Regions from separate parts of the Enterobacter sp. Taxon_2 genome, predicted to be linked through region 3. Evidence: predicted binding sites of a transcription regulator. Region 3 holds the regulator's gene; each other region holds the start of a gene.
The links. Region 3 encodes LexA, which represses DNA repair genes until DNA is damaged. Its sites were predicted from a motif close to TNCTGTATGTACATACAGNA; they were not measured.

Region 1 (5,915 bases), 2.0 Mb from region 3:
CAGGGCGATGGCCGCCGCCGGATAGCTGATGACGGTCATCTCAAGATAGGTCAGCGCCAGGTCTTTAACCTCATTCGTGGCCTCCCCGGCGACAAAGTCGATAATCTCTTTGCCGAAATAGTGGATTACCGCCGCCAGAACAATCGAAAAAATGGTCATGATCATCAGCGACTGGCGGGCCGCCTCGCGTGCACGTTTGGGGTCAAGCTTGCCGAGGCTAAAGGCCACCACCACCGTCGTCCCGAGGTCTATGGCGGCAAAGAACGAGATCACCACCATGTTAAAGCTGTCCGCCAGCCCCACCCCGGCCATCGCCTCTTTCCCCAGCCAGCTCACCAGGAAAGTGCTCAGGACCCCCATCAGCAAAACGCAGGTATTTTCCAGGAAGATAGGCACGGCAAGAGGGGTGATTTCACGCCAGAAGAGAACCCGATAGCTTTTACGTTTTGCATACCATGGCGTGCGCACGATCGCCTGGCGTAAGGAGGCAGTAACGTTCAAAATGGACCTTAGCGAGAAAAGTTGAAACTCCATTTCAAATGATGGGGGAGAAATGCTCATCCTGCAAAGTATTTTCCGGAAAAAGATGTGTGGAATTACAACAAACTGACGACAGAATCAGCAATCAGTCGATTTTCCCTAAGATCAGGTTTGACAAAACTTTTTTCGCCGCTAAGATAAGCCTCCACAACGATTCCTCTGTAGTTCAGTCGGTAGAACGGCGGACTGTTAATCCGTATGTCACTGGTTCGAGTCCAGTCAGAGGAGCCAAATTTGAAAAGCCTGCTTTTAAAGCAGGCTTTTTGCTTTGCGGATGAGGGAAAATGAACGCTCTGTTTGTCTACGGCACGCTGCGCCCGGGCCACTCAAATGCGCATATTCTTGAAAACATTGGCGGCGAATGGCTGACCGGTTCCGTATCCGGTACGTTTTACGAACGCGGCTGGGGCGCTGCGGCAGACTTCCCGGGGATCGTGCTCCACCCCGATGGCCCCCGCGTCGAAGGTTATCTGTTTATCTCTGATAGCCTTGCCGCACACTGGCCAATGCTGGATGAGTTTGAAGACGGCTACGATCGGGTTGAGGTCACGGTGACCACTGCTGAAGGCAAGCAGGTCCAGGCCTGGATTTATCAGCTACAGCCCCATTCTGCGTCATAAAAAAAGGCTCTCTGTCACCAGAGAGCCTTTTTCACTATTTGCTGCGATTACTCGCTTTTTGCTTCGCCGTTTTTGATTTCGCCCATCACTTTCAGCTTCTTGGAGATGTCGCGACGCTCTTTGGACAGCTCAGCGTTTTTGATGATGTAGTCATCAACACGGTCTTCATAGTCGCTCTTCATGCTGGCGATGATGCCCTGAATAGCTTCAACGCTCATGCCTGGCTTGATGTAGTCGCTCAGGTTGTCGAGCAGCAGAACACGTTTCTGGTTGTCACGGATCTTCTTCTCAACGTCCTGGATTTCACGCTGCAGTTTGTTTTTGCGGCGGAACAGGCGGACGAATTCCAGAACATCCTGGAACGAAGGCTTGGTAGTTTCCATTTTTACACCCCTGATAATGTGAGATTCGGATTCGTTAAGGCAACCGTTGTAACAATAACCTTACTGACAGCGGCTGCGAATGACAATGAGTATATCGTTTAAAGCTATCATAACCCCAATTGCTGCTGAATCGAAGCAGCAGCCGTCACATACGTCTTTTATTTGCGCAGCGCCCGGCAAATCAGGTGCGATAACAGCTCAAGCTGCCGCGCCAGTTCCATACTCAGCCAGACGTAGCCATGAATAGGCGTTTCCGCCACGTTATCGCTCTGGCGTTCATTGATTAACTGCTTCAGCTCCGCGACGATCTCGTTCAGTCGCTCGCTGTTGGCCAGTATCGGCTGCGGGTTCCCTTCATAGAGCGCATGAGCGATGGTCAACAGCGTTTGCTGCGTCATCTGCTGGGTCTCTTTGAGGGTCTGCGCGTTAAGCATCAACAGATGGCTGGGGCGCGTGGCCCAGTGGGCGTTGATTTGCAGCTCAAGCATGCAGACCAGATTGCGGCTTACCGTCTGGATAGCTTCGAAAATTGATTTCTGAATATGGGTTTCTTTGCTGGCGGGCGTGATCAGGCCTCGCATTTTGACCACGTCGTTAAGGATGGTCTGCAGGTGCTTTTCCAGGCGCGGGCGTTCAACCAGATTCGGGGAAAAACCGGCTTGATAGACGCGGTTAAACGCGGTGACGTAGCTGGCCATCTGAATACGCCAGTGCAGAAAAGCACGCTGCGGCCAGATACCGGTGAAGAGCATCGCCAGCAGTGAACCCAGGATGACATCCCCGCTTCGCCACAGCGCCGTGGTCATATCCCCGGCGGGCGCACCGACCACCACCGCGAGCGTAATACCGATCAGCAGCGCCTGATACGGCTTTTTACCCAACGCCAGCCAGCCGCACAGGAACATGGCGGCACCGCACCATGCCAGCATCACCGGAAACGAGATAAGCTCCAGCTTGAGGGCGATAAGCCCCAGAGCCGAACCTAACACGGTCCCGCCAATGCGCTCCAGGGCGCGCGGAACAACGTTCCCCCAAAACGAGATGGGCCCCATCACCACCACTAGCGTGATCAGCGGCCACGTCCCTTCCGGAACATCCAATAAACGCACCAGTACAAACGTCAGCACGAAAGCCAGCGCGATGCGGCATCCATGCACCACGCGGTAGTGTTTGTACAACCGAATTTCAAAAGGGGTTAATGATTTGTCGGGACGCACACCCGCTCTCCAGCTACACGGCAAATCACAATTGTACTGTGTTTTCAGCCGGGCGGATCGCTCCCGGCTGAAAAACCCTTCACTTAGCAGGCTTAAACCGTTTTATGCTCTACCGCGATATACATTTCGATATCCCAGTAACCGTCCGCATTGCCGTCATTGAGATAGCGTTCGAAGCAAGGTTTGAGCGCCATCTGGTACTTATTGTCCTGCAGCAGGGAATTGAAGAACTGATACCACGGCGTGGCGAAGTCGTAGTTTTCCACGCGCGCCGTCGCCACGGCATAATCCCCGGCCGCGATTTCCGTCATCATGACGCCTTCGCTGTTTTCCGGGATAACGAAATCATCCGGTACCGTAACGGCCGTATCACAGCGCAGTTTTTCTGGCGGGACTTCATCCGGGTTATCGTAGTAAACTGCAACCCACTCCAGCGGCTCAATGTGACGCCCATCGACCCACATCACCAGCTGTTCAAAGCCTTGTTTTACCGTTTGTTCCCACGGTCCGACCAAATGAAAACCGGCAATCTTACGTTTCTGTTGCTGCTTAATGCTGTAGTCCATGCTGCCTCCGCTTATTGCTGTATATTTATACACTATAAAACCGGATTACTATTATCAGCAAACGAGGAGTGTTTATTATGTGAGCAGACTCGCAACCCTGCCAGTCTGCTCATCTGCCGTTAGAGCGTGTGGTGCAGATAATCGCTCAGCCGAGAGAACAGGCCGCCTTTATCAACGGCTTCCAGCGTCACCAGCGGCCAGTGCGCCACCACTTTGTCGCGGTCGTAGAGCTGGATCTCCCCGACCCGCTGGTGCGCGGCGATCGGCGCTTCCAGCTCTTTTTTATCCAGTACGTATTTGGCTTTGATGTTAGGCACTTCCGCTTTCGGCAGGGCCAGCCAGAAGTCCTGGTCGGTGCCCAGTTTCACCTGCTCCTTATCGCCGTACCAGATCCGCTCTGTCCCCACTTTTTTACCGCTATGCAGGATCTGCACCGTATCGAAATTCTGCTGCCCCCAGTGCAGCAGTTTCCGGGCCTGGTCTTCGCGCCCTTTCGGACTGTCCGCCCCCATCACTACCGCGATTAACCGGCGCTGGCCGTCAACGGCAGACGCAATCAGGTTAAAACCCGCCCCCGAGGTATGCCCTGTTTTCAGCCCGTCCACGTTCATGGTTTTATCCCACAGCAGGCCGTTACGGTTTTGCTGGGTGATCCCGTTCCAGGTCAGGCTCTTTTCGCTGTACATATGATAAAACTCGGGCTCACCGTGGATGATGGCGCGGGAGAGTACGGCCAGGTCATAGGCCGAGCTGTGCTGGCCCGGCGCATCCAGCCCGTGGACGGTTTCAAAATGCGTATCGCGCAGGTTCAGCTTCTGCACGTAGTCGTTCATCATCTTCACAAACTGCGGCTGACCGCCCGCCACGTGATCGGCCAGCGCCACGCAGGCGTCGTTGCCAGAGTCGACAATCAGGCCGCGGCTTAAGTCGCGCACGGAGACGCGATCGCCTTCTTTCAGGAACATCAGCGATGAACCGTCAAACACCGGGTTCCCTTTTGCCCAGGCATCGCGCCCTACGGTGACGATGTCGTCCGGGGTAATGCGGTGGCTATCAATGGCCCGATCAACCACATACCCCGTCATCAGCTTGGTCAGGCTCGCCGGATTGCGTTGTTGATGTTCGTTGCCCGCCGTTAAGATCTGACCAGTCGTGTAATCCATCAGCACCCAGGAGCCAGCCTGAATGGCCGGAGGCTGCGGCGAAAAATCCAGTGGTTCGGCCGCAAAAGCAGATGAGACACTCGAAGCGAGTAAAGAAACAGCAATAAACAGACGGCGTTTCAACGGTATATCCTCAGGTCATTAAAAATCGATGACCTTTTTACGGGAGTTCTGATGTCGTTACCTGGCTTAATTGCAAAAAAATGTGACAGAACGCAGATTTTTCTCTGAAGCTGGCGCGCAAATCTGCAACGTGGAGGTGCTTTTTATTCGGTCTCGACCGCACGATCGTTTACCATAGTGACGTCATTTTTTAACAGGATGGTATTACTGGTGTCTGACTCTGCCGCTCGCCCGACTTTTTTATTTCATGACTATGAAACCTTTGGCACTCACCCGGCGCTGGACCGACCGGCGCAGTTTGCCGCCATCCGTACCGACGACGAATTCAACATCATTGGCGAGCCAGAGGTCTTTTACTGCAAGCCTGCGGATGACTACCTGCCGCAGCCCGGCGCGGTGATGGTCACCGGGATCACTCCTCAGGAAGCGCGGGAAAAAGGCGTTAACGAGGCAGAATTCGCCCGACGCATCCACGACCTGTTTACCGTCCCCAATACCTGCGTGGTCGGTTACAACAACATCCGCTTCGATGACGAAGTGACGCGCAATATCTTCTATCGTAACTTCTACGATCCCTATGCCTGGAGCTGGCAGAACCGCAATTCGCGCTGGGATTTGCTCGACATCATGCGCGCCTGCTACGCCCTGCGTCCCGAAGGCATTAACTGGCCGGAAAATGAGGAAGGGCTGACCAGCTTCCGGCTGGAACACCTGACCCGCGCCAACGGTATTGAGCACAGCAATGCCCACGACGCGATGGCGGACGTCTATGCCACCATTGCCATGGCGAAGCTGGTGAAAAGCGCGCAGCCACGACTGTTCGAGTATCTGCTGAGCCACCGCAGTAAACAGAAGTTGACCACGCTGATTGATGTGCCGCAGATGAAGCCGCTGGTGCATATTTCCGGCATGTTTGGCGCCTGGCGCGGTAATACCAGCTGGGTCGCCCCGCTGGCCTGGCATCCGGACAACCGCAATGCGGTGATCATGGTGGATTTGGCCGGCGATATTTCGCCGCTGCTGGAGCTTGACAGCGATACCCTGCGCGAACGGCTGTACACGCCGAAGAATGAACTCGGCGATCTGCCTGCGGTGCCGGTCAAACTGGTGCATATCAATAAATGTCCGGTCCTGGCGCAGGCCAATACGCTGCGCCCGGAAGATGCTGACAGGCTGGGCATTAACCGTCAGCACTGCCTGGATAATCTGAAAGTACTACGTGATAACCCGCAGGTACGAGAGAAGGTGGTCGCCATCTTTGCCGAGGCGGAGCCGTTCGTACCGTCAGAAAACGTAGATGCCC
Region 2 (5,915 bases), 1.8 Mb from region 3:
TTTCATCTTTGCTGAAATTTTAGTTAAGTCATATTTAAGTTTATTTTATAAATACTATATATATTCATCAGGTTAATATTTGTTGCACACGACGGCCCGTAACGGTGATTGAGGCCTGTCTCGGGCGCAGGTATAGTACCGTCCTCAGTTGTAGCCGGAGGATATCCATGAACCCTGACGACAAATCCTTTTTTCTTGACGCCATGGAAGATGTCCAGCCGCTGAAGCGTGGCCCGGATATTCACTGGCAGCCCAGCCGCAATACGCGGACGCGACAGGAGGTGGATAGTGAACAGCTGGATAACTTCCTGACGCTCGATTTTCTTGACCTTCTTCCCCTGGAAGAACCGCTGGCGTTCCAGCGCGAAGGGGTGCAGCAGGGCGTTATCGATAAGCTGCGCTCGGGTAAATATGCCCGCCAGGCCAGCTTAAACCTCCTGCGTCAGCCTGCCGAACGCTGCCGTCAGATGCTGTTTTCTTTTATCTGCCAGGCCAGACGTGACGGGTTACGTAACCTGATTATTATTCACGGGAAAGGGCGGGAGCAGAACTCGCATCCGAATGTGGTGCGCAGCTACCTGGCGCGCTGGTTAACCGAGTTCGAGGATGTACAGGCCTTCTGCGTGGCGCTGCCGCATCACGGCGGCAGCGGGGCATGTTACGTTTCACTGCGAAAATCCGATGAAGCAAAACAGGAGAACTGGGAGCGGCACGCCAAGCGCAGCCGCTAGCGGGCGATATTCTCGCCCGCCTGAGACTCAGAACGTTTCCCAGTTGCTGTCGGTGGAGGCGTTTGTCGTTGCCGGGCGCAGCAGCTGTGGCGTTTTCAGATTGGCCGGGCGTGGAGCGACCGCTCTTTCTTTGCCGTTCAGACGAAACGCGGCTACCGCCTGGCGCAGCTGTTCGGACTGATCTTCCAGCGCCGCTGCTGCCGTGGCGGACTCCTGCACCAGCGCGGCGTTTTGCTGCGTCACGCTGTCCATCTGCGAAACGGCCAGGCTCACCTGCTCAATACCGCGGCTCTGCTCGTCAGAGGCCGATGAAATCTCACCCATGATATCGGTCACGCGGGTGACGGCGGCGACGATTTCCTTCATGGTGGTGCCCGCCTCGCTGACCTGCTCAGAACCGGTATTCACCCGGCTGACGGAGTTCTCGATAAGCCCTTTGATCTCTTTCGCCGCCTGCGCGCTGCGGCTCGCCAGCGTACGGACTTCGCCAGCAACAACCGCAAAACCACGCCCCTGTTCCCCGGCGCGTGCCGCTTCCACCGCGGCGTTAAGCGCCAGAATGTTCGTCTGGAACGCAATGCTGTCGATCACGCTGGTAATATGCGCAATTTGCTGCGAACTGTCGGCGATTTCGTTCATGGTGCGAACCACGTTATCCACGACGTGACCGCCGCGCGCGGCCGTTTCAGAGGCATTTTTCGCCAACAGCGTGGCCTGACGGGCGTTATCGGAGTTCTGTTTAACCGTCGCAGTCAGCTCTTCCATGCTGGCGGCAGTCTCTTCCAGCGAGGCGGCCTGCTGCTCGGTGCGGGCGGACAGATCGTTGCTTCCTGCGGCAATTTCGCCTGCGCCGGTGTAGATGGAATCGGTGCTTCCGCGCACGGCGCTGACGGTGGTCACCAGCGACTGCTGCATCTCATGCAGGCCAGCGGCCAACTGGCCCATCTCGTTGCGGCCAGATATTGCGATATCCTGCGTCAGGTCGCCCCCTGCAATGGCGCGAATATGGTTCATAATGGAGTGGAGCGGTTTTAACAGCAGGTGCTGTAAACCCTGCCAGATGACCACCAGAACCGCGATAACGGCCAGCAGAATTGCCGCCAGGGTCCACTGCATCTGCGTGAAGCTGCTCTGGTTCTCTTCGGTTGCGGCCTTCAGCAGGGTGTTGTTTTCGGCGCGCCAGCGGTTATAGACCGCTTCCATGTCGTCCTGCGCCTGCTGCGCGTCCAGATCCCCATAGGCCTGATAGTTGTCGGCACGCAGATACTCAATCGATAAGCGCATCACTTCGTGCATCTGGTTCCAGGATTTCTGCATCTCGTCGGTCAATGCCGCCTCCTGGCCCTTAACCTGCGGCAGTTTCTGCCACTCTTTGTTATAGGCTTCGGCTTTTGCCAGCGAGTCGCCTGCGGTGCCAAGCAGCTTATTGATCGCCGCCAGGGAAGCCGGGTCACGCTGGTTTTTCAGATAGCGGATCGCCACGCGGGTGACGGTGACGCGCGTTTTCACCAGCGTGTTCACGCTGTCGCTCAGGCTTTCCTGCTGGGCATTGAGCACGCCGGAGTTCTGGAAGTTATGGCGATCGTTACTGACGGCAGAGTAGAACAACCCTCCCGTGACAACTTGCAGCAGACAGAATATGGTGAGGGCAAAGATAATACCGGTAATCACGTGCAGATTTTTCAGCATAGCGGTCGTCCGTTAGAAAGGATGCAGAGGTACACCAATACTATCGTCGTATAGAATTTAAACTTTAATTTAACTCGCGCTTAACTAAGGGCTCCCTGAGGGAACCTGTTGTAAATCCGGATCATTTTTATGAGGAAGGTCAACATGAGCAGCATTGATAAAAGTGGGACGTACGCGCTCGGGACGCGGACGGTGAAACGGCTGGGCTACGGCGCGATGCAGCTGGCCGGGCCTGGCGTCTTTGGGCCGCCGAAGGATAAGCAGGCCGCGCTGGACGTGCTGCGCGAAGCGGTGGCGGCGGGGGTGAACCACATTGATACCAGTGATTTTTACGGCCCTCATGTCACTAACCAGCTGATCCGCGAGGCGCTTCACCCGTACCGGGACGATCTGACGCTCGTCACCAAGATCGGCGCCCGTCGCGATGACAAAGGCGCCTGGCTGCCGGCCTTTTCCGCGCAGGAACTGACGCAGGCGGTGCATGACAACCTGCGTAATCTGCAGCTGGACGTGCTGGACGTGGTGAATCTGCGAATCATGTTTAGCGCACACGGGCCGGCGGAAGGGTCAATTGCTGAACCGCTTTCCACCCTTGCCGAATTACAGCAGCAGGGGCTGGTGCGGCATATTGGCCTGAGCAACGTCACGGCAACCCAGGTTGCGGAAGCCCGGAAGCTGGTGCCGGTGGTGTGCGTGCAGAACATGTACAACATTGTGAACCGGGGTGACGACGCGCTGGTGGATCTGCTGGCGCAGCAGGGGATTGCGTATGTACCGTTCTTCCCGCTGGGCGGCTTTACGCCGCTGCAATCTTCCGGGCTGCAGGCTGTCGCCGACTCGCTGGGCGCAACGCCAATGCAGGTTGCGCTGGCATGGCTGCTGCAGCGTTCCCCAAATATCCTGCTGATCCCAGGCACCTCTTCCGTGGCGCATCTGCGGCAAAACCTCGCGGCAGGGGAACTGCAGCTGCCGCCTGACGCACTGGAAACATTGAGTACGCTGATGGACTGATCGTCACAGGCGCAAAGCCGGAAGGGCGCTTCCGGGCTTTGCGCGTTTTAAATCTTCTGACACTTCAACGCGTTTGGGTTCGCCTCCGGAAATGACCTTGATCCCTGGCCATAATCCGTAATACTGTATTTACATACAGTATCTGGCGAGAAAGGCATTATGGACACTCTCTTTTCTTATCATCCAAACCAATCTATTGAATTACCGTTGTTTGCAGAGCGTGTAGCCTGTGGCTTCCCCAGTCCGGCGCAGGACTATGTGGAAGATCGTCTCGATCTTAACCGGTTGGCAGTGAGACACCCCAGTGCGACCTATTTTATCAAGGTGAGTGGAGACTCCATGATTGGCGCGGGGATCGGTGACGGCGATCTGCTGGTGGTCGATCGTTCGTTAAATGCCGAACATGGGGACATCGTCGTGGCGTCGGTCGCCGGTGAGTTTACGGTGAAAGAGCTACAGACCCGCCCGGTTCTGAGACTTCTGCCGCATAATGCCCGCTATCAGCCGATTACCTTTCAGTCCGAAGAGGAGCTGCAGATCTTCGGCGTCGTCACCCACACGCTTAAAACGCATAAACATGTTCGCGCTGGTTGATGTGAATAGCTTCTATGCCTCCTGCGAGAAGGTATTTCGCCCCGATCTGCAGGGGAAGCCCATCGTGGTGGTGTCCAATAACGACGGCTGCATTATTTCACTGTCGCCGGAGGCAAAGCAGTTCGGCATAAAAATGGGGGAGCCCTATTTTAAATTCAAAGAGAAGGGCTATCCGTCGCGGGTTTACGTCTTTAGTTCGAACTATGCGCTGTATGCCGATCTCAGCAGTCGGGTGATGCAGACGCTGACGGATCTGGCTCCGGCCATAGAAATTTACTCGATCGACGAGGCGTTCGTGAACGTTTCAGGGATCGGTAACTGCCTTGCACTGGAAGCGTTCGGACACCAGATGCGCACGCAGGTCTATAAAAATACGGGCTTAACCGTTGGCGTCGGTATTGCCCCGACCAAAACGCTGGCGAAGCTGGCCAACTATGCGGCGAAGCGGTGGGCGGGCACCGGCGGCGTGGTCGATCTCTCAGGCCGCGAGCGGCAGCGTAAACTGCTGGCAAAGGTGCCGGTAGAGGAGGTGTGGGGGGTAGGGCGGCGCATCACGAAAAAACTGAACGCGATGGGGATTACTACGGCGCTGGAGCTGGCGGAGGCCTCCTCGTGGGTCATTCGCAAACATTTCAACGTGGTACTGGAACGCACGGCGCGCGAGCTTCGCGGCGAGCCCTGCCTTGACCTGGAAGAGTACACCCCCACGAAGCAGCAAATCATCTGTAGCCGTTCGTTTGGACACCGCATTACCCAATATGAAGAGATGCATCAGGCGATTTGTGCCTACGCGGAGCGCGCTGCAGAGAAACTGCGCGGCGAGCATCAATACTGTCGTTTTATCAGCGTGTTTGTGCGCACCAGCCCGCACGCTGACAACGAAATTTATTACGGCAATCAGGCTTCTGTCACCCTGATGACGCCCACCAATGACTCGCGCGATATCATCCGCGCCGCCACGGAGGCGCTGGGGCGGATATGGCTCGACGGGTATCGCTATATGAAGGCCGGGGTCATGCTGGCGGATTTTTTCAGCAGCGGCGTCGCCCAGCTTAATTTGTTTGACGATAATCGTCTGCGCGCCAACAGCGCGGCGCTGATGGAGATGATCGACAGCGTAAATCACTCCGGCAAAGGGAAGATATGGTTCGCCGGGCAGGGGATTGAGAAACCGTGGGCAATGAAGCGGGAAATGTTGTCACCGGCCTATACGACGCGATACGCGGATTTACCGGTGGCGAGGTAGAGGATGGTTGCGTTATTTCTTTTGAATCAACCAGGTTGCCGCAGCCGCCAGCACGCCGATCAGCGGCATTTCGCTCGCTCCGGCCAGGAAGTTATGGCGATCGATCTCATTATTTTTACGGATATCCGCAAGGCGGGTAAGCGCCTCTTTTTCATCCGCAGCGCCGATCTCCTCAAACTGTTTTTCAAACCCCTGAGCGATGAGCTGAGCGGCCGCATCGGTGTTTGCGCTCTCAATCGCAATGAGGTTCGGGCCTTTTTGGAAAAAACAGTAATCCGGCATACGTGCTCCAGAAAGAGGGAATACGGTAAAAACACTCTATTCTTTGCGATTAAAAAATGCACGTGATTTACGGCGGAAACAATCAGTTTTTCTTTATTATTTCAGGCAGTAACTGCTCAATCACGCTGACGACCTTTCTGACGCGCTGCGGAATAAAGCGGGCGTCAGGATAGACGGCATAGAGGAAGCGATCGGGTAACCGCCAGTCGGGCAGCACCGGTACCAGCGTGCCGGTTTGCAGCGCGCGTGTCACGAGCGGCTGCTGCATGCCGCCGATACCAATGCCGGACTCTAGCGCCTGCAACAGCGCGTCGCTGGTGTTGGCACGGAAAACAGTATTCACGTTGACCTCGACCGTCTCC
Region 3 (5,915 bases):
GCGCCTACGATCTGCTCGATCTGCTGCGCGAAAGCGAGCCGCAGGCAAAGCCGCCAACGGTATATCGCGCCCTGGATTTCCTGCTTGAACAAGGGTTCGTGCACAAGGTGGAATCCACCAACAGCTATGTGCTGTGCCATCTGTTCGATCAGCCTACCCACACATCGGCGATGTTTATCTGTGACCGCTGCGGCGTAGTGAAAGAAGAGGCTGCAGAAGGCGTGGAAGACATTATGCATACGCTGGCAGCGAAAATGGGGTTTGCCCTGCGTCATAACGTGATTGAGGCGCACGGGCTCTGTTCCGCGTGCGTGGAGGTGGAAGCCTGTCGTCATCAGGACGCGTGCCAGCACGACCACTCAATTCTTGTGAAGAAAAAGCCGCGTTAACGGCAAAAGAAAAGGCGGCTTAGAGCCGCCCTGTGGGTTATTCAGCGTTACCAGCGGTAGTCGTTACGGGTTTCCCAGTCTTTGACTTCGTTTTCCGCCTGATCTTTCGCGTAGCCGTAACGTTCCTGAATTTTACCGACAAGCTGATCGCGTTTACCTTCAATGACGGTCATATCGTCATCCGTCAGCTTACCCCACTTTTCTTTCGCTTTACCTTTGAACTGCTTCCAGTTGCCGCCGATTTCGTCTTTATTCATCATCGTGTCCTCTTAGTTAAGCGTCGGGTCGTAACGTCCGTTACGTTCTTTTCTGCTGGACGTGATAATTATTGTAGTTAAGGATTCGGCAGTTAGTTTCATATTCGGAATCTTTAACCGTCACGATATATCGTGACGTGAAGGGAACCAGGTATTGTTTTGCCAGTGGCGGTGCCAGATAAACGCCAGCGACAACCCTCGCAGCGAGAGGAAAACGGCCAGGGCCAGCCACAAACCGTGATTACCCAGCCAGGGGAGCGTCAGCAGCGTCAGACCAAACCCGGCCGCTGCAACCGCCATACTGTTACGCATTTCCGCTCCGCGCGTCGCACCAATAAACATGCCGTCCAGCAGATAACACCAGACGCCGACCACCGGTAAGACGACTTGCCAGATGAGATAGTGACTCGCCAGCTCGCGCAGCGCAGGAAGAGACGTCAGCAATGCAACGATCTGCTCACCAAAGCAGGCGTAAACCAGGCCAAACACCAGCGCCACCAGTCCCGACTGACGGCAGGCTGCCCGCCAGACATCCCGTAGTTGCCCGCTTTCGCGCGCACCGTACGCCTGCCCGGAATGCGCTTCTACCGCATAGGCAAAACCGTCCAGCGCGTAGGCGGTAAAGGTCAGTAGCGTCATCAATACCGCGTTGACCGCAACGATTTCTGGCCCCAGTCGAGCCCCGAAAACCGTCAGCGCCCCGAAGCAGAGCTGAAGCAGCAGCGAGCGCAGCATGATGTCTCGGTTAAGCGCCAGCAGCTTACGGATATTGCCGCGCCATGCGTTTTTGAGCAGCGCCAGGGAGATGCCGCGCATCGCCAGCACGCGCCAGACCATCCACAGGCCAATGATAAAGGTCCCGTATTCGGCAATCGCCGTCGCAAGCGCCGCGCCCTGCACGTTCATATGCAGACCCATGACCAGCCAGACATCCAAAACGATATTGAGCAGGTTACCCACCACCAGCAAAATCACGGGTGCACGGGCGTACTGAACGCCCAGTAGCCACCCCAGCAGAACCAGGTTAGCCAGTGACGCGGGCGCGCTGAGCCAGCGGATTTCAAGGAAACGTCGCGCCTGCGCCAGTACCGCCTCGCTGCCGCCAACAACATGAAGCGCAAGGTCGATCAGGGGCGCACGTAATAAAACGATTAACGCCCCCGCGCCAAGCGCGAGGATCAGCGGCTGGACCAGCGCGCGCGCCAGACGCAGCGGATCTTTTGCACCATAAGCCTGTGCCGTGAGCCCGGTGGTGCTCATACGCAAAAAGAGCAGCAGCATAAACAGGAAGCTGGTTGCCGTCGCGCCAATCGCCACGCCGCCAAGATAGACAGGCGAATCAAGATGGCCAATAACGGCAGTATCGACCAGACCCAGCAAGGGAACGGTAATATTGGAGAAGATCATCGGCAGAGCAAGACGCCACAATGCCTTATCGGATGCCGTCAGCAGTGACATGAAAAATACCGGGTGTGGAGAATGAAGCAGGCTACAGCGGCACCATAGCCTGTCAGGAAGAGGTTACAGCCATTCGCCGTTGCGAATGACCCCAACCGCCAGTCCTTCGATAGAGAAGTTGTGTTCGCGCAGATCGACCACAATCGGGGAGAACTCGTTGTTTTCAGGCAGTAGCTGAACGGTGTTCCCCTGTTTTTTCAGACGCTTGACGGTCACTTCGTCGTCAATGCGCGCGACCACCACCTGGCCGTTACGCACATCCTGCGTTTTGTGCACCGCAAGCAGATCGCCGTCAAGAATGCCGATGTCTTTCATCGACATGCCGCTGACGCGCAGCAGGAAATCAGCGCTCGGTTTGAACATGGCTGGATCGACCTGATAGTGGCCTTCAATATGCTGCTGTGCCAGTAAAGGCTCACCGGCGGCAACACGTCCCACCAGCGGAATGCCCGTCTCTTCTTCCACCAGCAGGCGGATACCACGCGACGCGCCCGAGACAATCTCAATCACGCCCTTACGCGCCAGCGCTTTCAGGTGTTCTTCGGCAGCATTCGGAGAACGGAAGCCCAGACGCTGCGCGATTTCCGCACGCGTGGGTGGCATACCCGTCTGGCCGATATGATCCCGGATGAGATCAAACACCTCTTGCTGCCTGGTCGTTAACGCTTTCATTCCGCCCCCTGGGTGTATATACAGTTATGCTGTGAGTATATACAGTCAAAGGCGATTTTGGAACCAAAAACTGCACAAAAAACCAGGGACTTAATTATTCCTCGAGGCTCATCGGAAATGTGACCAAAGCAGCGTGACCCAGGTGATAGCGGCAGTGATAATCGCCAGCAACACGGCAGCAGAGCCCATGTCTTTTGCGCGGCCAGAAAGTTCATGGAAATCTGAACCAATGCGATCAACCACGGCCTCAATAGCGCTATTAAGAATTTCCACTATCATCACCAGAAGTACGGAACCGATAAGAAGTACGCGGGTAATAGCATCAACATCAAGATAACAGGCGACGATCACCGCGATGATAGCGGCGACGCCCTCCTGGCGAAAGGCGGCTTCGTTGATCCACGCGGCACGGAAACCTTTCCATGAATAGCCGGCGGCTTTGATGATACGCGTTAACCCAGTGGTATTATTGGCCATTAAAAGAACCTTTTATGAAAAAAAGCGTCAGTAACAGGAACTGTAGCGCGTTTCGCTACAGCCTGAAGTATGACGGGTAACAACAGAAATTTTGCGCGCTTTCTGTTATCCTTGCGCCGCAATTGCATTATTAACCAGAGGCTTTACATCGTTTATGTCCGGCTGGCCACGAATTTACTACAAATTACTTAATTTACCATTAAGCATCCTGGTAAAAAGCAAGTCTATCCCAGCAGAACCCGCGCTGGAATTGGGGCTCGATACGTCACGTCCTATTATGTACGTTTTGCCTTATAACTCGAAGGCAGACTTACTGACGCTTCGCGCCCAGTGTCTGGCGCATGACTTACCTGACCCGCTTGAACCGCTTGAAGTTGACGGTACGCTGCTGCCGCGCTATGTGTTCATTCACGGTGGACCGCGCGTGTTTACCTACTACACGCCAAAAGAAGAGTCCATCAAGCTGTTCCATGACTATCTCGACCTGCACCGCAGCAACCCCGATCTGGATGTGCAGATGGTGCCGGTATCGGTGATGTTTGGTCGTCGTCCGGGACGTGAAAAAGGTGAAGAGAACCCGCCGCTGCGCATGCTTAACGGCATCCAGAAGTTCTTTGCGGTCTCCTGGCTGGGGCGCGACAGCTTTGTGCGTTTCTCCCCTTCCGTTTCGCTGCGTCGCATGGCGGACGAGCACGGCACCGACAAGATCATCGCGCAAAAACTGGCGCGCGTGGCGCGTATGCACTTCGCCCGTCAGCGCCTGGCTGCCGTTGGGCCGCGTCTCCCGGCGCGTCAGGATCTGTTCAACAAGCTGCTGGCCTCCAAAGCGATTGCCCGCGCCGTCGAAGACGAAGCGCGTAGCAAGAAAATTTCGCATGAGAAAGCCCAGCAGAACGCCATTGCGCTGATGGAAGAGATTGCAGCAAACTTCTCTTACGAGATGATTCGCCTGTCCGATCGTATTCTCGGCTTTACCTGGAACCGTCTCTACCAGGGCATCAACGTTCATAACGCCGAGCGCGTGCGTCAGCTGGCGCATGATGGCCATGAGATTGTCTATGTTCCCTGCCACCGCAGCCACATGGACTACCTGCTCCTTTCCTACGTGCTCTATCATCAGGGGCTGGTACCACCGCACATCGCAGCCGGTATCAACCTGAACTTCTGGCCAGCGGGCCCGATTTTCCGCCGCCTGGGCGCGTTCTTTATTCGTCGTACCTTCAAGGGCAACAAGCTCTACTCCACCGTGTTCCGTGAGTATCTGGGCGAGCTGTTCAGCCGCGGCTATTCTGTGGAGTACTTCGTGGAAGGTGGGCGTTCCCGTACCGGACGTCTGCTCGATCCTAAGACCGGCACGCTGTCGATGACCATCCAGGCGATGCTGCGCGGAGGAACCCGTCCCATCACGCTGGTGCCTATCTACATTGGCTATGAGCACGTGATGGAAGTGGGCACGTACGCCAAAGAGCTGCGCGGTGCGACCAAAGAAAAAGAGAGCCTGCCGCAGATGCTGCGCGGCCTGAGCAAGCTGCGCAATCTCGGTCAGGGCTACGTGAACTTTGGCGAACCAATGCCGCTGATGACGTACCTGAACCATCACGTTCCCGAGTGGCGCGAATCCATCGATCCTATCGAAGCGATTCGTCCGGCCTGGCTGACGCCAACGGTCAACGGCATCGCGTCCGAGCTGATGGTGCGCATAAACAACGCCGGTGCGGCTAACGCCATGAACCTGTGCTGTACGGCGCTTCTGGCTTCGCGTCAGCGCTCGCTGACCCGTGAACAGCTCACGGAGCAGTTGGATTGCTATCTGGATATGATGCGCAACGTGCCGTATTCCGTTGATTCAACCGTGCCTTCTGCGACCGCCAGTGAGCTTATCGATCACGCGCTGCAGATGAACAAGTTTGAAGTCGAAAAGGACACGATCGGCGACATCATCATTCTGCCGCGCGAGCAGGCAGTGCTGATGACCTACTACCGAAACAACATCACCCATATGCTGATGCTGCCGTCGCTCATGGCGGCTATCATCACGCAGCATCGCCGTATCTCGCGTCAGGAACTCTTGCGTCACGTTGAAACGCTCTATCCGATGCTGAAAGCGGAGCTGTTCCTGCGCTGGAGTAAGGATGAGCTGGCGGGCGAGCTGGATAAACTGACGGAAGAGCTGCGTCGCCAGGGGCTGATCACCGTCACGAACGACGAGCTGCACATCAACCCGTCACGCTCCCGCACCCTGCAACTGCTGGCAGCCGGTGCGCGCGAAACGCTGCAGCGCTACGCCATTACGTTCTGGCTGCTGAGTGCGAACCCGTCTATCAACCGCGGTACGCTGGAGAAAGAGAGCCGGACGCTGGCACAGCGCCTGTCCGTTCTGCACGGCATTAACGCCCCTGAATTCTTCGACAAAGCGGTCTTCAGTTCCCTGGTCCTGACGCTGCGCGATGAAGGCTTCATCAGCGATACGGGCGATGCCGAGCCGGAAGAGACGCTGAAGGTGTACCAGATGCTGGCAGAGCTGATTACCTCGGACGTGCGTTTGACGATTGAGAGCGCCACGCAGGGCGAGTAACGCAATGCCGGGTTATGGCACGGCCTGACGCCCTGGATAATAAAAAGGCCCGGTACGCGCTGACGCTACCGGGCCTTATTTTTAGCC
Region 4 (5,915 bases), 610 kb from region 3:
CGCTGAAAGATCCGCAGATGAGCGTGACGCTCGAGGCATCGCAAGATCCCGCTGGGATTAAGCGCCGCAGTAATCTCGCCGAAATTTACCTGGTGCGTGACCCCCAAAAACGCATTCAGGAAGTGGTGCTTCCTGTCTACGGCAACGGCCTGTGGTCAATGATGTATGCCTTTGTGGCCCTGGATACGGATGGCCGCACGGTCAAAGGCATTACGTATTACGACCAGGGCGAAACGCCGGGGCTGGGCGGTGAAGTGGAAAACCCTAACTGGCGGGCACAGTTTGTCGGCAAGAAAGTGCTCGACGATAACGGTCTGCCTGCGCTGAAGGTGATGAAAGGGGCGGCACGTCCCGGTGACGACTACGCCGTCGACGGGCTTTCCGGCGCCACGCTCACCTCAAACGGGGTGCAGCACAGTTTTGATTTCTGGATGGGCGAGCTGGGCTTTGGTCCTTTCCTGAAAAACGTACGTGAAGGAGCGCTGAACAATGGCTGATACCGATGAACTGAAAGAAGTGAAAAAGGTGCTCATTGGCCCACTGCTCGCCAATAACCCGATCACGCTGCAGGTGCTGGGCGTCTGTTCAGCTCTGGCGGTAACGACCAAGCTGGAAACGGCGGTGGTGATGACGCTGGCCGTCACGCTGGTCACGGCGTTTTCGAGCATGTTTATCTCGATGATCCGCCACCACATTCCCAACAGCGTGAGGATCATCGTGCAGATGGCGATCATCGCCTCGCTGGTGATCGTGGTCGATCAGCTGCTGCGCGCCTTCGCCTATGAAACCTCCAAACAGCTCTCGGTGTTTGTCGGGCTGATTATCACCAACTGTATTGTCATGGGGCGTGCGGAAGCCTACGCCATGAAAATGCCGCCGCTGGCGAGCTTTATGGACGGTATCGGCAACGGCCTGGGCTACGGCGCGATCCTGCTGACCGTAGGGTTCCTGCGCGAGCTGATTGGCAGCGGCAAGCTGTTTGGCATCACGGTGCTGGACACGGTGCAAAACGGCGGCTGGTATCTGCCAAACGGCCTGTTCCTGCTGGCCCCTAGCGCATTCTTCATTATCGGTTTGCTGATCTGGCTGATTCGTACGCTGAAGCCAGAACAGCAGGAAAAGGAGTAACCGACGATGGCTCATTACCTGAGTTTGTTTGTGCGCGCGGTGTTTGTTGAAAACATGGCGCTCGCGTTTTTCCTCGGCATGTGCACGTTCCTTGCTGTGTCTAAAAAGGTCTCCACGGCATTTGGGCTGGGCGTGGCGGTCACCGTTGTGTTGGGGCTGTCGGTTCCGATTAACAATCTGGTGTACAACTTCGTGCTGCGGGACGGCGCGCTGGTGGAAGGGGTTGATCTCAGCTTCCTGAACTTCATCACCTTTATCGGGGTGATCGCAGCGCTGGTGCAAATCCTCGAAATGATCCTCGATAAGTACTTCCCGTCGCTGTACAACGCGCTAGGGATCTTCCTGCCGCTGATCGCGGTGAACTGCGCCATCTTTGGTGGCGTCTCGTTTATGGTTCAGCGTGATTACAACTTCAGTGAATCCGTGGTGTACGGTTTTGGTTCCGGCATCGGCTGGATGCTGGCGATTGTCACCATGGCGGGGATCCGCGAGAAAATGAAATATGCCAACGTGCCTGCGGGTCTGCGTGGCTTAGGGATCACCTTTATCACCACCGGGCTGATGGCGCTGGGCTTTATGTCCTTCTCCGGTGTGCAGCTATAAGGGCTAACAGATGGAAATTATCCTTGGCGTGGTGATGTTCACGCTGATTGTACTGGTGCTGTCAGGACTCATTCTGGCGGCGCGGGCGAAGCTGGTGAATTCCGGCGACGTGGTGATTGATATTAACGACGATCCGCAGAATCAGATCCGCACGCCTGCGGGAGATAAACTGCTCAACACGCTCTCCGGTAACGGTATTTTTGTCTCCTCAGCCTGCGGCGGCGGCGGCTCCTGCGGGCAGTGCCGCGTGACGGTAAAAGAGGGCGGTGGCGATATTCTGCCCACCGAGCTGGCGCATATCACTAAGCGTGAGGCAAAAGAGGGCTGCCGTCTGGCCTGCCAGGTCGCGGTGCGCCAGAACATGAAAATTGAGCTGCCGGAAGAGATCTTCGGCGTTAAAAAATGGGAGTGCGAGGTTATCTCTAATGATAACAAAGCCACCTTTATTAAAGAGCTGAAGCTGCGGGTACCGGAAGGGGAAGATGTTCCGTTCCGCGCCGGGGGATACATTCAGATTGAGTGTCCTGAGCATACCGTGGCCTATGCGGACTTCGACGTGCCTGAGGAGTACCGGGCCGATTGGGATAAATTCAATCTCTTCCGCTTTGTATCCGAGGTAAAAGAGCCGACGCTGCGCGCTTACTCGATGGCTAACTATCCGGAAGAGAAGGGCATTATCATGCTCAACGTGCGTATCGCCACGCCGCCACCGAATGTGTCGAATGCACCGCCGGGCGTGATGTCGTCATACATCTGGTCTCTGAAGCCGGGAGATAAGGTGACCATCTCCGGTCCGTTCGGGGAGTTCTTCGCGAAAGATACCGACGCGGAAATGGTCTTTATCGGCGGCGGTGCCGGTATGGCCCCGATGCGCTCGCACATTTTTGACCAGCTCAAGCGGCTCGGCAGCAAGCGTAAAATCAGCTTCTGGTACGGGGCGCGTTCGCTGCGCGAAATGTTCTATGACGACGAGTTTGAACAGCTGGCGCGTGAAAACCCGAACTTTACCTTCCATGTGGCGCTCTCCGATCCGCAGCCGGAAGATAACTGGACGGGCTATACGGGGTTCATCCACAACGTGCTGTATGACAACTATCTCAAACAGCACCCGGCGCCCGAGGACTGCGAGTTCTATATGTGTGGTCCGCCGATTATGAACGCCGCCGTGATTAAGATGCTGAAAGATCTCGGCGTTGAAGATGAGAACATCATGCTTGATGACTTTGGAGGCTGATGATGCTGACGTTTCTGGCAACCTTTGTGGTTTTTGTGCTTGTCATCTTCGGCATGTCGTTAGGCTGGATCGTTAAGCGGAAAAGCATTCAGGGCAGCTGCGGCGGTATTTCCTCCATTGGGATGGAAAAGGTGTGCGACTGCCCGGAACCGTGCGACGCCCGCAAAAAACGCATGGCGCGCGAGCAGCAGCGCATTATTTAATCTGCCAGGTCGGGTAAGGCGAAGCCGCCACCCGACAATTCCCACGCACACTTCTCAATCCTCATTTATTTACTGTATACTTATCCAGTAATGAGTGAGGGCTTACTATGCGCAAAATAATCCATGTCGATATGGACTGCTTTTTTGCCGCAGTGGAGATGCGTGACAACCCGGCGCTGCGGGATATTCCCATCGCCATTGGTGGCAGCCGCGTTCAGCGTGGTGTCATCAGCACCGCCAACTATCCTGCGCGCAAATTTGGCGTGCGCAGCGCCATGCCGACGGCGATGGCCTTAAAGCTTTGCCCTCATCTCACGCTTCTGCCCGGGCGGTTCGACGCCTATAAAGAGGCTTCCCTTCATATTCGGGAAATCTTCTCCCGCTATACCTCTCTAATAGAGCCGCTGTCGCTGGACGAAGCCTATCTGGATGTGACCGACAGCGTGCACTGCCACGGCTCCGCCACGCTGATGGCGCAGGAGATCCGCCAGACGATTTTCAACGAGCTGAATCTGACGGCATCGGCGGGTGTGGCGCCCGTTAAATTCCTTGCCAAAATCGCTTCGGATTTAAATAAGCCCAACGGCCAGTACGTCATCACGCCGGAAGAGGTGCCTGCGTTTTTGAAAACGCTACCGCTCGGTAAAATCCCCGGCGTCGGGAAAGTCTCCGCCGCAAAGCTGGAAAGCATGGGGCTACGGACCTGCGAAGACGTGCAGCGAAGCGACCTCGCCATGCTGCTCAAGCGCTTCGGGAAGTTTGGCCGCGTGCTGTGGGAGCGCAGCCAGGGGATTGACGATCGCGATGTGAACAGCGAACGGCTGCGGAAATCCGTCGGCGTTGAGCGCACCCTCATTGAAGATATTCATGACTGGTCCGAATGCGAAACCATAATTACGGAACAGCTTTACCCGGAGCTGGAGCGACGCTTAAGCAAGGTGAAGCCGGACCTGCTGATTGCCCGTCAGGGTATCAAATTAAAATTCAATGACTTCCAGCAGACCACGCAGGAACACGTCTGGCCGCGACTGAATAAAGACGATCTTATCGCGACGGCAAAAAAGGCATGGGAAGAAAGACGAGGCGGGCGAGGAGTAAGGCTGGTGGGATTGCACGTCACGCTGCTGGATCCGCAGTTAGAGCGACAGCTGGTATTAGGATTGTAAAAAAGCCCGGTGCGCTACGCTTACCGGGCCTACGTTGTTCACCCTCTCCCTTTGGGAGAGGGCTAGGGTGAGGGTATTACTTAACGGGGATCGCTTTCAGCAGTTCAGTCAGCAGCGTCCAGTAGTGACCAACGCTTTCGATATGAACCTGCTCATCCGGCGAGTGCGGACCGGTAATGGTTGGCCCGATAGATACCATGTCCATGTCCGGATACGGCTTCTTGAACAGACCGCATTCCAGACCGGCGTGGATCACCTGAATGTTCGGGGTGCTGTTGAACAGACGCTGATAGGTTTCACGCACCAGCGCCATCACCGGAGAACTTGCATCCGGCTGCCAGCCCGGGTAGCTGCCTTTGGCAGAGGTTTTTGCTCCCGCCAGCGTACCCAGCGATTCCAGCATGCTCACCACGTACTCTTTACCGCTGTCGATAAGGGAGCGGATCAGGCAGATGATTTCCGCGCTGTCGTCGCTCATGGTCACCACGCCCACGTTCAGCGAGGTTTCCACCACGCCTTTCGCCACGTCAGAGTTGCGGATCACGCCGTTTGGCGTCGCGTTCAGCAGCTGAACGAAGTTGTCACGAGACTTCGCGGTCAGCGCGGCTTTATCCGTGGAGACGGATTCCAGCACCACGGTCAGGTTCTTCTCTTTCGCTGACAGTTCGTTTTTCAGGATATCCAGGTATACGGTGGAGAGTTTTTTCAGCTCGTCCGCTTTTGCCGCCGGTACTGCCACTGTGGCGAAGGCTTCGCGTGGGATCGCGTTGCGCAGGGTACCGCCGTTGAAATCAACCAGACGCAGATCCAGCTCAGCCGCATGGCCTGCCAGGAAGCGCGCCAGCAGCTTGTTGGCGTTGCCCAAACCCAGGTGAATATCGCCGCCGGAGTGGCCGCCCTTCAGCCCTTTCAGCGTCAGCTTGAAGGTCTGGAAACCGGCAGGAATCGCTTCGCGTGACAGCGGCAGGGTAGAGATGAAATCAATCCCGCCCGCGCAGCCCATGTAGATCTCACCTTCTTCTTCAGAGTCGGTGTTGATCAGGATATCCGCCTGCAGCCAGTTCGCCTGCAGACCGAACGCGCCGTCCATGCCCGCTTCTTCGGTCATGGTCAGCAGCACTTCCAGTGGACCGTGCTCAACGCTGTCGTCAGCCAGTACCGCCAGCGCAGAGGCCATACCGATGCCGTTATCCGCGCCCAGGGTGGTGCCGCGTGCTTTCACCCAGTCGCCGTCGATGTACGGCTGGATTGGGTCTTTGGTGAAGTCGTGAACGGTGTCGTTGTTCTTCTGTGGCACCATGTCCAGGTGCGCCTGCAGCACAACCGGTTTGCGGTTTTCCATGCCTGCGGTGGCGGGTTTGCGGATCAGAATGTTGCCAACCTGGTCGCGTTCAGCATGCAGACCTTTTTCCTTCGCCCAGCCCATAATATGTTCGGCAAGCTGTTCTTCATGGTAGGAAGGGTGTGGAATGGAGCAGATTTTGGCAAAAATATCCCACAGCGGCTGCGGAGATAGTTGAGACAGTTCAGACACGATAAGTCTCCTTGTCGAGGCGCTGCAAACAGGGTTGCAGGTCACAG

Region 1: the regulator LexA is predicted to act here: its motif matches at 3,342-3,361, upstream of sbmC (DNA gyrase inhibitor SbmC).
Region 2: the regulator LexA is predicted to act here: its motif matches at 3,553-3,572, upstream of umuD (translesion error-prone DNA polymerase V autoproteolytic subunit).
Region 4: the regulator LexA is predicted to act here: its motif matches at 3,239-3,258, upstream of dinB (DNA polymerase IV).

What each region holds. Positions count from the first base shown of each region.
Region 1 covers NZ_CM178024.1:3,157,333-3,163,247, forward strand. Annotated here, with positions in the region: gene emmdR (multidrug efflux MATE transporter EmmdR) at 1-534, opposite strand, end outside; tRNA gene AC4IC4_RS15070 (tRNA-Asn) at 696-771, shown strand; gene AC4IC4_RS15075 (gamma-glutamylcyclotransferase family protein) at 825-1,160, shown strand; gene AC4IC4_RS15080 (DUF496 family protein) at 1,208-1,543, opposite strand; gene AC4IC4_RS15085 (FUSC family protein) at 1,702-2,760, opposite strand; gene sbmC (DNA gyrase inhibitor SbmC) at 2,853-3,326, opposite strand; gene dacD (serine-type D-Ala-D-Ala carboxypeptidase DacD) at 3,446-4,612, opposite strand; gene sbcB (exodeoxyribonuclease I) at 4,811-5,915, shown strand, end outside.
Region 2 covers NZ_CM178024.1:2,121,434-2,127,348, forward strand. Annotated here, with positions in the region: gene smrA (DNA endonuclease SmrA) at 168-731, shown strand; gene tcp (methyl-accepting chemotaxis citrate transducer) at 759-2,420, opposite strand; gene AC4IC4_RS10070 (aldo/keto reductase family oxidoreductase) at 2,565-3,431, shown strand; gene umuD (translesion error-prone DNA polymerase V autoproteolytic subunit) at 3,591-4,025, shown strand; gene umuC (translesion error-prone DNA polymerase V subunit UmuC) at 4,009-5,271, shown strand; gene AC4IC4_RS10085 (hypothetical protein) at 5,284-5,553, opposite strand; gene AC4IC4_RS10090 (LysR family transcriptional regulator) at 5,636-5,915, opposite strand, start outside.
Region 3 covers NZ_CM178024.1:306,713-312,627, reverse strand. Annotated here, with positions in the region: gene zur (zinc uptake transcriptional repressor Zur) at 1-389, shown strand, start outside; gene AC4IC4_RS01405 (CsbD family protein) at 437-646, opposite strand; gene dinF (MATE family efflux transporter DinF) at 767-2,104, opposite strand; gene lexA (transcriptional repressor LexA) at 2,168-2,776, opposite strand; gene AC4IC4_RS01390 (diacylglycerol kinase) at 2,885-3,253, opposite strand; gene plsB (glycerol-3-phosphate 1-O-acyltransferase PlsB) at 3,408-5,828, shown strand.
Region 4 covers NZ_CM178024.1:917,512-923,426, forward strand. Annotated here, with positions in the region: gene AC4IC4_RS04220 (Na(+)-translocating NADH-quinone reductase subunit C) at 1-497, shown strand, start outside; gene AC4IC4_RS04225 (NADH:ubiquinone reductase (Na(+)-transporting) subunit D) at 490-1,128, shown strand; gene nqrE (NADH:ubiquinone reductase (Na(+)-transporting) subunit E) at 1,135-1,731, shown strand; gene nqrF (NADH:ubiquinone reductase (Na(+)-transporting) subunit F) at 1,742-2,965, shown strand; gene nqrM ((Na+)-NQR maturation NqrM) at 2,965-3,168, shown strand; gene dinB (DNA polymerase IV) at 3,276-4,334, shown strand; gene pepD (cytosol nonspecific dipeptidase) at 4,411-5,868, opposite strand.